2 regions of the Photobacterium nomapromontoriensis genome follow, and region 1 is predicted to be linked to the other one. Evidence: predicted binding sites of a transcription regulator. Region 1 holds the regulator's gene; the other holds the start of a gene.
What was found. The regulator PurR, encoded in region 1, represses purine synthesis genes. The targets are predictions, from matches to a motif close to TNANGNAAACGTTTNCNTNA.
Positions count from the first base shown of each region.

Region 2: a site for PurR is predicted at 4,404-4,423, ahead of L4D12_RS07265 (uracil-xanthine permease family protein). Genes of this name have one in related genera too.

Region 1 is NZ_JAKJSL010000017.1:31,404-37,435, forward strand. It holds gene torA (trimethylamine-N-oxide reductase TorA) at 1-255, shown strand, start outside; gene torD (molecular chaperone TorD) at 420-1,073, shown strand; gene L4D12_RS03275 (hypothetical protein) at 1,278-1,883, shown strand; gene L4D12_RS03280 (hypothetical protein) at 1,954-2,160, opposite strand; gene L4D12_RS03285 (hypothetical protein) at 2,299-2,694, opposite strand; gene purR (HTH-type transcriptional repressor PurR) at 3,237-4,244, shown strand; cyclic di-GMP riboswitch class I at 4,443-4,546, shown strand; gene L4D12_RS03295 (TfoX/Sxy family DNA transformation protein) at 4,570-5,160, shown strand; gene L4D12_RS03300 (phospholipase A) at 5,403-6,032, shown strand, end outside.
Region 2 is NZ_JAKJSL010000021.1:53,694-59,725, forward strand. It holds gene greB (transcription elongation factor GreB) at 1-358, opposite strand, end outside; gene ompR (osmolarity response regulator transcription factor OmpR) at 679-1,398, shown strand; gene envZ (two-component system sensor histidine kinase EnvZ) at 1,402-2,748, shown strand; gene L4D12_RS07265 (uracil-xanthine permease family protein) at 2,870-4,240, opposite strand; gene recG (ATP-dependent DNA helicase RecG) at 4,490-6,032, opposite strand, start outside.

The DNA of each region.
Region 1 (6,032 bases):
GTATGCCGTATCCACGAAGGTGCATGGTACAGCCCGCTAGAAGGTGGCAAGGCGGGTACTATCTGTACTTACGGCGATCCAAACGTACTGACTCAAGACATCGGTTCATCGAAGCTGGCACAGGCAACATCTGCAGCTTCTGCACTGGTAGAAGTTGAGAAATTCACTGGTACAGTTCCAGCGGTAACAGGCTTTAACGGCCCAACAGAAGTTACCGACATTAACCCACTATTCCCAGCAATGGATCTAGCGTAAGTTAGTGTTACGAGTCAGAGGCCTCGGCCTCTGACTCAATCTTTACCGTTTTTCAAAAAAAATCTATTCACATAGAATAAGTTATAGAACTATTCTATCTGAATATGTTTTCTTTACGGTCCCCTCTTATTATTTTGACCGTATTGTCTTGATTTGGAGTAATCATGAAAGAGTTTATTGCTTTCAACGAGCAGCGTGCAGAAATTTACTGGTGGATGTCTTCGCTATTCGCCCGTGAATTAACCGAACAGGATATTGAACAGTACCAAAATGGTGAAATGGCAACCTTCCTTTCTGGACTGGCCATGACCGCAGAACTCAAAGCATCAGTTGAAACGTTCCGTGATGCACTACAACGTCTCGATAAGCGTGACGATGCTCAGCTAGAACTCGCCGCTGACTTCTGTGGCCTATTCTTAAGCACCCCCAAATCTGGTGCACTACCCTACGCGTCAATGTATGTAGGAAAAAGTGGATTAATGAACGATAAACCCGCTCAAGATATGAATAAGCTGATGGATGAATATGCGATTGCACAGCGAAAAGAATTCAATGAGCCAGCAGACCACTTAGCCATCGAATTGGATTTTATGGGCAACCTGATTATCATGGCTAACCAGCAATCTTCTGAAGCCGCAGCGGAAGAATTAATGCAGGCACAGCTTAACTTCATCAATACCATGTTGCTAAACTGGCTACCACTATTTGCTAAAGAAGCAAAACGACACGATAAATTTGGTTTTTATGCTGCTGCTGCTGAGATGCTACTTGCATTCTGCCAGCTTGATACCGCTTACCTCATCGGTGAAGAACAATAAATCCGACTGGCAATAGCCAGCGTGTCAACCGCACTATCTTCTTTTTGCCAGCATAGGATTGCTGGCTTTTTTAACACAAGCCTATTCAGGTACTATCCAGTATTCATGACATAATACTGACATTACCTTCCATCGTATTTTATACAGTGAAGTAACCCAATAACGCAGTGGCCATCCATTCATGGTCGTTAACAAGGTTCTGATATGAAAGTCAATCAATCCCCTATTGCTCAGTTTCTACACGCACCATACCGTCTATTTAAGTTCTCACTGCCGCTATTAATGGCAGCTGTTGTCACGATGGCGCCACACGTTCAGGCAAGTAACACAACAACAACCAGTACTCCTGCCACTAGCGCGGCTAGTGCGAGTATCACGGCTCATAACCAAACGGCTTACCGCATCAATGCAATACAACGTGACCTCACCAGTATTCGCCAACATGCGCTACAAACACATCCTGAGCTTGTGACACAAACTAAAGCCTTTGAAGCGGCTTATAAAAAGAAAGCGACTGACGTTGGTTATAATCCCGAAAGCTTCGTCAACAAAGCCCATGAACTCCAGAGCAAGGTACAAGACCAAGCTCTCAGTGAAAAAGAACGCAATGCACTGATAAAAGAATTTGCAGCAGCAAAACAAGAGCTCGCGAAGCAGCGTGAACGGATTTTATCGGATAAACAACTCATCGCAATGCAGACACAACTGCAAAATGATACGCTAGCCGCAATGCAAGCGTATGACCCGAAAACTGAAACACTCATAACCGAGCTGGCTCAGTTACTAAAAACGAAGCAAATCAGCAAATAAGCTTATCCTCTCGTTTATCCGCAATATGACATCGCAGCTGGCTGCGATGTCATCATCGCCATTCAGTAGCCTATTTGGGCTCTTTGCCTTCTTCATAATTACTGAGTGAGACGCCCAGCTCTTCGGCGTGATCTGCCCAATAAGGTTCAGCTTCACATACACAACAGTCACACCATATTGCAATACCTTCATGCATGCTCATTGGTTGCTCCTGTCTGTCTTCATGCACAATATTGATATCCTCTTTACGAGCAGGTAATTGAGACTTAGATACCATTAGCATAACTCCATCAATTGCGCCTCTTTAAGTATATAAGTCTGAGCATCCATTCTTCGTAAATAAAAAACCCGCTGCACTTGGCAACGGGTTTTGCTTTTACTTTCAGGCTATCAGCCTCTGCTAGAACTCAAGCAATTACAACTCGATCGCTTTGTTTTGGCTCAGCAAACGCATCCCACGGATAAGTTGAAAAAACCATCTGATGATAGCGATTAGCGCAATAATGACACCCACTACCGGGATCCCATCAAGCACATAATCCAGCACATCACTGTTCACCCAGTACTCCGCACCCGCGACCATACCAGTGGTTGTGGCAGCTGTTACACCTAACACGACAAAAAAAGTAAAGAATAGGAAAAATGATCGAATAATCGTGTAGTAGTGGCTGTAGCAGAGCTCATCCGTACCTTTATTAAGTTTATAGCCAGCGTAAATAATGGCAATAATGCCTGAAATCAATAAGGTAAAAGGTGTTAAAAAACTTGCGATATAAGCAAATCGTACACCCGCTTTGTTATTCGTTGACATGCGTCTGTCCGTTTTTAGAACTTGGATAATCCTAATTATCACACGTATTTGGGCTTCATCAAGTATGGATAAAACTGACGATGATCACGATCAAACGAATCCGACAGAGTCTGCCAGGATCCCCTATAACAACAACAGCCAGATAAATGCTATAGACCAATAGTAAAATTCAAACACGGTGACATACCGACAATTCTTTAAATTATGCATTTCTGATACAGATTCATACTCTCCCCATCGAATAGTGATGCAAGCAGCGCATAATTCTCATTAATTCAACTCAGAAACATTGCACTCTTGACCACACTAAGTAAAATGTGATCGCAAGCGATTACACAATGAAACGTATGCGTACGATAAGAACACATGTAGAATCGGTGTAGCAGAGCCGCCATTTGTTAATGCGGCTCTTTTTTGTTTCTGTTACCGACAGCCAATAGAACAGTGCTCTACTTCCACAAGCAGCCAACAGTTCATTGTTCTATTGGGTAACTAATTTGATTATTAAGGTCCTCTGACCTCTTATTATTAGAAGAATAATTATGGCAACGATTAAAGATGTTGCACGTATGGCTGGTGTCTCTACAACCACCGTCTCTCACGTGATTAACAAAACACGCTTCGTGGCAGAAGCAACACAGAAAAAAGTGCTAGCCGCCGTTGATGAGCTAAACTACGCGCCAAGTGCGGTTGCACGTAGCTTAAAATGTAACACTACGCGTACTATAGGGATGCTTGTAACCAAATCAACCAACCCGTTCTTCGCAGAAGTCGTACATGGCGTTGAAGAGTACTGCTACAGTGAAGGCTACACACTTATCTTGTGTAACACTGAAGGCAACTTAACCAAGCAACGTGATTACCTACGCATGCTTGCTGAAAAGCGCGTTGACGGCCTACTGGTGATGTGCTCAGATCTTGATGAAGAATTACTGGCGCTGCTTGAACGCCAGAAAGATTTACCTATGGTTGTCATGGATTGGGGTCCTGAAAGTCCGCATACAGATAAAATCCAAGACAATGCAGAATTAGGCGGCTATGTTGCCACTAAATTCTTTATCGAACACGGCCACAAAGCCATTGGTTGTTTGACTGGCCATCGTGAAAAAACAGCCTGTCGCGAACGTTTAAAAGGTTTTAATAAAGCCATGGCTGAAGCTGGCCTGCCCGTCAACGAAGCATGGATTTTAGAAGGCGATTTTGAATGTGAATCTGCCGTTAATGCCGCTAATCAAATCATCGCGATGGAAGAGCGTCCAACCGCTATCTTCTGCTTTAATGACATCATGGCAATGGGGTTAATCAGTACCTTCCAATTGGCAGGTATTAATGTACCAGATGACATATCCATCATTGGCTATGACAACATTGATTTAGCACCGTATTTCTCACCGCCACTTACAACCATCCACCAGCCTAAACGCCGGTTAGGTAAAAGTGCCGTAGAAATATTAATGTATCGCATGAGAGACAAGGATCATGCCACTCAAGTATTTGAAATGGTTCCTGAACTTGTTGTTCGTCAATCCGTGCGAAATTTAAACAACTGAGTGGCATCACGTCATTTTAGTAATTTAAACGGAGGCCTATGCCTCCGTTTTTTTGTGTCTATTTTCACCGATAATTTGCATTACATATGAAGTAAAAATGCTTACCTAGCAGAAACCAAATGCAATTAATGGAACCAATGTCACATTTTAAAAAATGGGAGCAGGTTCAAATATTCTAACTAGGATATTCTTGATTTATCACGAACAAGGCAAATCTGTCGAAAGATAGAGACGCAAAGCTTCCGACCTAAAAGTATTCAGTTTGTCATCATTCTGTCACTCATGGTAGCGGGGTCACCGATGGATATTTTCACCGAGAAAAAGCATGGACAAACCTGTATTAAAAGATTCATTACGCCTATTTAATTGTTTCAGTAACATGAAATCTCGCTCAATGTTTGGTGGTTTTGGTTTATTCGCGGGTGAAACAATGTTTGCCCTCGTTGTGAATAACAAACTTCATCTACGTGCCAATGCAACCAACGAACAAGAATTCAAGCAAGCTGGCTTGGAACCGTATGTTTATACTAAACGAGGTTTTCCCGTTGTAACTCGCCACTACGCTATTCCTGAAGAATGGTGGCAAGATACTACAAAAATTATCGAGCAAGCCGAGCGCTCCCTCGCTGCCGCACAAGTAGACAAAGAAACTAAAGTCAGTGCCGAACCCGATCGCATTAAAGATCTACCTAACTTACGATTAGCCAATGAACGCATGCTTAAAAAAGCGGGTATTGTGACCGTTAATGAATTACTCGAAGCGGGTTCGATCAATGCTTATAAAGCGCTGCAAAATAGCCACCAAGGAACAATAAGCCTTGAGTTACTCTGGGCACTTGAAGGAGCGATAAGTGGCCAACATTGGTCCGTGATCCCTCAGGAGCGACGTTCAGAACTTCTCGCTAAACTTAGCTAATCCTAGCAACATGAGTATGGATAGTGTGAAAATAAGCAATCGTTTGTGTGCTTATTTTCATACTGACCGCCTAACATCACGACTTTGATATCACTATCCATATCTTCAACCATTAAGTAACTTATTGCTCTGTATCTTTTTTTTGACGATTTAACTGTTCCTTTTGTGCCCACATTTTTTGCGAAAGAGCGACTCTTATCGCATACTTATACCTCTGGAACATGATAAGACCTCAAGCACATATGAAAAAAAGCAGTCTTCTTTTATCTATTTCACTGATAACTACCGCCAGCCCCGTTTGGGCAAATGAACCGAGCCGCGTATCGCATCACAAAGACACCTATCTATTACCACTCTACAAAGAGAGCCGAGTTAACCAAGCGAGATTCGAGCCACTCTCCCCTGATGGTGGTAAAGTTCACGATATTTTCGTTCAATTTCAAATTAGCCTTAAATACCATTTACTCGGAAACCATGAAGAAGGGGTGTTTCTGGCATACACACAAAAATCAAATTGGGAAGCGTACGCATCATCAGCCTACTTTCGCGATAATGATTTCAACCCAGAATTGTTTTACAACAAAAAGTTCAAGCACTTCGATGCTGCTTTTGGCGTTGAGCACCAATCTAATGGTGCAGGCGGATCGAATGAAGTAAGTTGGAACCGAGCCTATGTCAATGTCACCTATCATTTCCCTCAGGGATTTATTCGTATAAAGCCATGGATCAGAATTCATGACTCTAAAGACTACAACCCCGATATCACTGATTTTCTCGGTCATGGTGAATTTGTCTTCGGTTGGCAGCCAACCGATGAACAAGAAGTTAAGTTGCTCACTCGCAACATTATAGAAAGCGGTTTCGATAAACCT
Region 2 (6,032 bases), on a different contig from region 1:
TTGAGATATAGTCATTACGGCCATAGATCTCATCCGGGCCGACAATGCGGAATGCTTTGGTATCGCCGTCATCATTTTCAATCTCAACCCAGGCGCCAAAAAATACCTTACCGTCTTGCTGGGGGGAATAGTCTACCACTTGGACTTGTTCGAGACGTTTACGCAGGTAGCGTACCCGGCGGTCGATTTCACGCAGACGCTTTTTATTATACTGATAATCGGCATTCTCTGAGCGATCACCCAGACTGGCGGCCCAGGTGACTTTTTTGGTGACTTCGGGGCGCTCTTCTCGCCATAAAAAATCGAGTTCAGTTTTGAGCTTGGTGAATCCTTCACGGGTGATAAGGTTGGTTTTCATGAATGGTGTCGCTCCTGTCAGGTTGCTGAAAGCTGAACAAGGTGTTATTACAGAGCATTATGCTACAGGTCTGATGATCAGTGCGATAGCTTTTCTGTTCGGGATAATTTGGATAGTTCGTTGAATTTAGGTTAGTTTAAGCGAAAGGTAAATGTAAAACGGTCCACCGGGGATTACGTTGATGAAAAGACGGCCCTGACTAGACATAAACAGTAACAATTTAACGCGTATTTTAGCCGCAAAATTCAGTGAGACATGGGATGGGTCGAGTAACATACGCGCAAGTTCGATAAATTCAGTCGACGCAAGCAAGGTGATTTATGCAGGAAAATTATAAGATTCTGGTTGTTGATGATGATATGCGCCTGCGTGCGCTTTTGGAACGTTACCTGTCTGAGCAAGGCTTCCAGGTTCGTAGTGTTGCCAATGGTGAGCAAATGGATCGTCTATTAGCCCGAGAAACTTTCCACTTGATGGTGTTGGATTTAATGTTGCCGGGTGAAGACGGTTTGTCGATTTGTCGCCGGTTACGTAATGCCAATAATATGTTGCCGATCTTGATGTTGACTGCCAAAGGCGATGAAGTCGATCGTATTGTCGGGCTGGAGGTTGGGGCTGATGATTATCTGCCTAAGCCGTTTAACCCACGCGAACTGTTAGCGCGTATTCGTGCGGTATTGCGTCGTCAAACGGTGGAGGTGCCTGGGGCTCCGAGCATTGACAGCAAGACGATTGAATTTGGTGAGTTCCGCCTGAATCTCGGTACCCGTGAGATGTTTCGTGGCGAAAATTCCATGCCGTTGACCTCCGGTGAATTTGCGGTGTTGAAGGCACTGGTCACTAATGCCCGTGAGCCAATGTCGCGTGATAAGCTGATGAATATGGCGCGTGGTCGTGAGTATTCGGCCATGGAACGATCGATTGATGTACAGATCTCCCGTTTGCGTCGGATGATAGAAGAAGATCCAAGCCGGCCTCGCTATATCCAGACTGTCTGGGGGTTAGGCTATGTCTTTGTGCCGGACGGTAATGAGGCGTAAGTCATGCGATTATCTCCTCGCAGTACTTTTACCCGAACTCTGATCCTGCTAGCTGGCTTGCTGATTGCAAGCCAGGTTTTCTCATATCTCGCGGTTTTAAATTATGCGTTGCTGCCCAGTTTGCAGCAGTTCAACCGTATTCTGGCTTATGAGGTCAGGCTAATGCTCAAAGAAGATGTGGAGCTGGCCGATGGTAAGACGGTACACCTTGATACCCCGATCCGGCGACAATTGCTTGAGCAGCTCGGCGTGACGCTGCATGCAATGGATGGCTCCGATGTCACTGATGCAGATATGGAAGAGTTTAAGAAAGCCACCGTGGTGGACTACCTGAGCGAGGAAATGAGCCGAGAGCTCAATTCACCGACCGAAGTTCGACTGGTGCTAGGCGCTGACAGCTATGTGTTATGGCTACAGAGTAAGGCGATTCCGGGTTACCTGATGCGGATCCCGCTATCAGAGCTGCAGGAAGATGATTTCTCACCGCTATTTCATTACAGCCTGATCATTACTTTTATGGTGATCGCTGGTGGGTGGCTGTTTATCCGGATCCAAAATCGGCCATTAGTCGCGTTGGAAAAAGCCGCGTTGCAAGTGGCTCGAGGAGAAACACCGCCCGTGTTACCTGCGCGTGGTGCCTCTGAAATTCGTGCTGTGACCAAAGCATTTAACCGGATGTCGGCTGGGATCAAGCAACTGGAAGATGATCGGGCGCTGTTATTAGCAGGGGTGAGCCATGACTTGCGCACCCCGTTGACTCGGATCCGGCTGGCGACAGAGATGATGTCGCCGGAAGATGCTTATTTAGCTGAAAGCATGATTAAGGATACGGAAGAGTGTAATGACATCATCAGCCAGTTTATGGACTATTTGAAATCCACCAAGAAGCAGGCTGAGGAAGAGTTGGATCTGAACAGCTTGCTGGAGGAAGTCGCTAATTCGGAAGGTGGCTATGAGCGACGGATTGAATTGGCACTGACCGCTATCCCTGGTGTGATTATTGCTAATGGCGTGTCGATTAAACGATCGATTGCCAATCTTGCGATTAATGCACTGCGCTATGGTAACGGCTGGGTGAAAATATCCAGTGGGGTGACGGCTGATCGTAAGAGTGCTTGGTTCTGTGTTGAAGATGACGGCCCTGGGATTGAACCGGATCAGGTTGCGAAGATGTTCCAGCCACTGACTCGGGGTGATACCGCGAGAGGAACCGATACCGAAGGAACGGGGTTGGGGTTAGCTATCGTTAAGCGGATCATTGACCAGTATGAAGGTTCTATTCAGGTGTCTAATCGCCGAGACGGCGGGCTGAAGGTGCAAATAAGCCTACCGTTAGCCATCCGAAAATAATCCATTTACGTCGAACAAAAAAAAGCGGGAGTCATTGACTCTCGCTTTCTTGTTTTTACACTCACCTCGAACCTCGAACCTCGAACCTCGAACCTCGAACCTCGAACCTCGAACCTCGAACCTAGTCTCTATCGTCCGGAAGTACCAAGTTCAGGATAATTGCGGTGATCCCACCGGCAGCCATGCCTGATGACAGGATGCTTTTGACTATATCTGGCATGAACTGGAGGATCTCCGGTTTTTGAGCAATTCCCAGACCCATTGAGAACGACAGGGCCATGATCAGAATGGCTCGGCGGTCGAGTTTACAGCGTGAAATGATCCGAACTCCCGAGGCGGCAATGGTACCGAACATGACGATGGTCGCGCCGCCAAGAACCGGTTCTGGAATGAGTTGCACTAAGTTAGCTACCCCTGGGAACAATCCGAGCAAGACCAGCATCCCTGCTACAAAGTAGCCAATATAGCGACTGGCAACACCGGTTAGCTGGATGATGCCATTGTTCTGGCTGAAGGTAGAGTTGGGGAAGCTATTGAGCAGTGCAGCAACGGCAGAGTTAATGCCATCAGCCAGTACACCGCCTTTGATCCGCTTCATGTAGATTGGGCCAGCTACGGGTTGCTCAGACGTTTCAGAGGTCGCCGTGATATCGCCAATCGCTTCCAGTGAGGTAATCGCAAAGACAATCACTAGCGGGATCAATAATCCCCAGTCGAAGCCTAGCCCGTATTGCATCGGGATAGGGATCGCGATGAAATCAGCCTCGGTGGTGCGGCTGGTATCGAGCATACCAGTCATCCAGGCCAACAAGGTACCTGCGGCCATCGCAATCACAATCGAGGAAACGCGCAAATAAGGATTTTTAACGCGGTTAAGCAGCACAATCATGCCTAGTACCGTGCCGGCTAACATCAGATTGTCGAGACTGCCGAAGGTGCCACTTTCAATGGCTTCATAGCCACCACCGATGGAGGTCAGGCCGATTTGGATCAGAGTCAGACCGATCAGGGTGACGACAATACCGGACACCAGTGGGGTAATGACCCGTTGTGCATGCTGGAGAATCCGAGAGATCAGGACTTCGGTTAGTGAGGCAAACAGAATGGTACCGAAGATAGCGGCCATCATGGTGGGAATATCTGCGCCCCCGGCTTTTAAGGCGAGGCCTGAACCGATGATTGGGCCAAGGAAATTAAAACTGGTGCCTTGGATAGACAGTAGGCCTGAACCAACCGGACCAAATGTGCGGATTTGAATGAACGAGGCGATACCAGACGCAAACAGTGACATGCTGACAATGGTATTGGTTTCACTGGCGGGTAATCCCAGAGCTTGACAGATGATCAGCGACGGGGTGATCACAGCAACAAACATCGCCAACAAATGTTGGGTGGCGGCAAATAAGGTTTGTGGCAGAGGTGGTCGATCCTCTAAGCGATAAATCAAATCCGACTTGTGTGGTGTTTCAACGGTGCTGTGCTGGTGAGTCATGGCCAATGCTTCCTTGGTGTTTCTCTTTATTCCTGTTTATTGCGCTGAATGGGCGATAAACCGTGGGTCTGGATTGCTCTGTGATTGCTGTTACTCAGAACCAGAATTCCACTGGAGAGAAGGGCTAGATAGAATTTGTCGCTATTTTAGTGATCTCTCAGTAGAAAGCAATCGTTTGCGTTATTGCGCGGTGGAAAGTAATGATGCATACATGCAATCTACGGCAGAGAGGGAGCCATTGGTCTGGCGCTAGGCATTAGAGTAGTTTTCGCGTTGACCAAGCCAGCGGTCGATAATCGCCTTGGCATTGCTTGGGTAATTATCGTGAAGGTAGCGTGCCAGTTTTTGCACCTGCGGGATCAGATGTTGGTCGCGAATAAGATCTGCCACTTTGAAATCGGCAATCCCTGTTTGTTTGGTGCCGAGTAGCTCACCGGGGCCGCGGATCTCCAAATCACGTTGGGCGATGACGAAGCCATCGCTACTTTCGCGTAATACCCCCAGACGTTTCTGAGCGGTCTTAGATAGTGGCGCATGATAGAGCAGCACGCAATGGCTGGCGACTTGGCCTCGACCTACCCGGCCTCGGAGCTGGTGGAGCTGGGCCAAACCAAGGCGTTCTGGATTTTCGATCACCATTAAGCTGGCATTGGGGACATCGACCCCGACTTCAATCACAGTGGTGGCGACTAGTAGCTGAAGCTCACCTGCCTTGAAGCGCTGCATCACGGCTTGTTTTTCTGCCGGTTTCATTCGGCCGTGCACGAGGCCTATATTCAGTTCGGGCAGTAGTGCGGTGAGCTCATCAGCGGTATCTGAGGCTGCTTGTGCTTCCAGCACCTCGGACTCGTCAATCAGGGTACAGACCCAATAGGCCTGACGTCCTTCATTGAGGCAGGCAGAGCGGATCCGCTCGATAATGTCAGGACGACGCGAGTCCGGCAAGGCAACGGTTTGGATTGGGGTACGGCCTGGTGGTAGTTCATCGATCACCGAGGTTTCCAGATCGGCATAGGCGGTCATCGCCAAGGTGCGTGGGATAGGCGTTGCGGTCATGATCAGCTGATGCGGGAAACGGCCGTCATTGGCTCCTTTTTCGCGTAGCTCCAGTCGCTGGTGGACCCCGAAACGGTGCTGTTCATCGATGATCACCAATGCGAGGTTATTAAACACCACCTGCTCTTGAAATAAAGCGTGGGTGCCGACCACCATCTTGGCTTCACCGCCTTCGATCTTGGTTAGTTCAGCGTCACGGGCTTTGCCTTTGAGTTTGCCTGCGAGCCAACCGACGTTGATACCAAGCGGGTTGAGCCAATTGGCGAAGTTAATTGCGTGTTGCTCGGCCAGCAGTTCCGTTGGCGCCATCAGGGCCACCTGATAACCGTGTTCGATGGCACGCAAAGCGGCAAGGGCGGCGACAAGGGTTTTACCAGAACCCACATCACCTTGGACTAAACGCATCATCGGGTGTGGCTTGGTGAGATCGGTTTCGATATCGGCCACGACCCGTTGCTGGGCGCCTGTCGGGCTGAACGGCAGGCTGTCGAGCAGTTGCTGCTTGAGGGACGTCTGTTTTAGGGAGTCCGGTGCCGCCAGAGGCCAGGCGGCATGTTGCTGGCTTTTGCTGCGTACCGCGAGCATTGAAAGGTTCTGCGCCAGCAGCTCTTCTAAAATCAACCGTTGCTGAGCGGGATGCCTGCCTTCCTCGAGTTGATCCAACGAAACATCCGGTGTTGGGCGGTGCATCACATGCAAGGCTTGGGCGAGTGTCATTTGGCGATCATACAGGCCT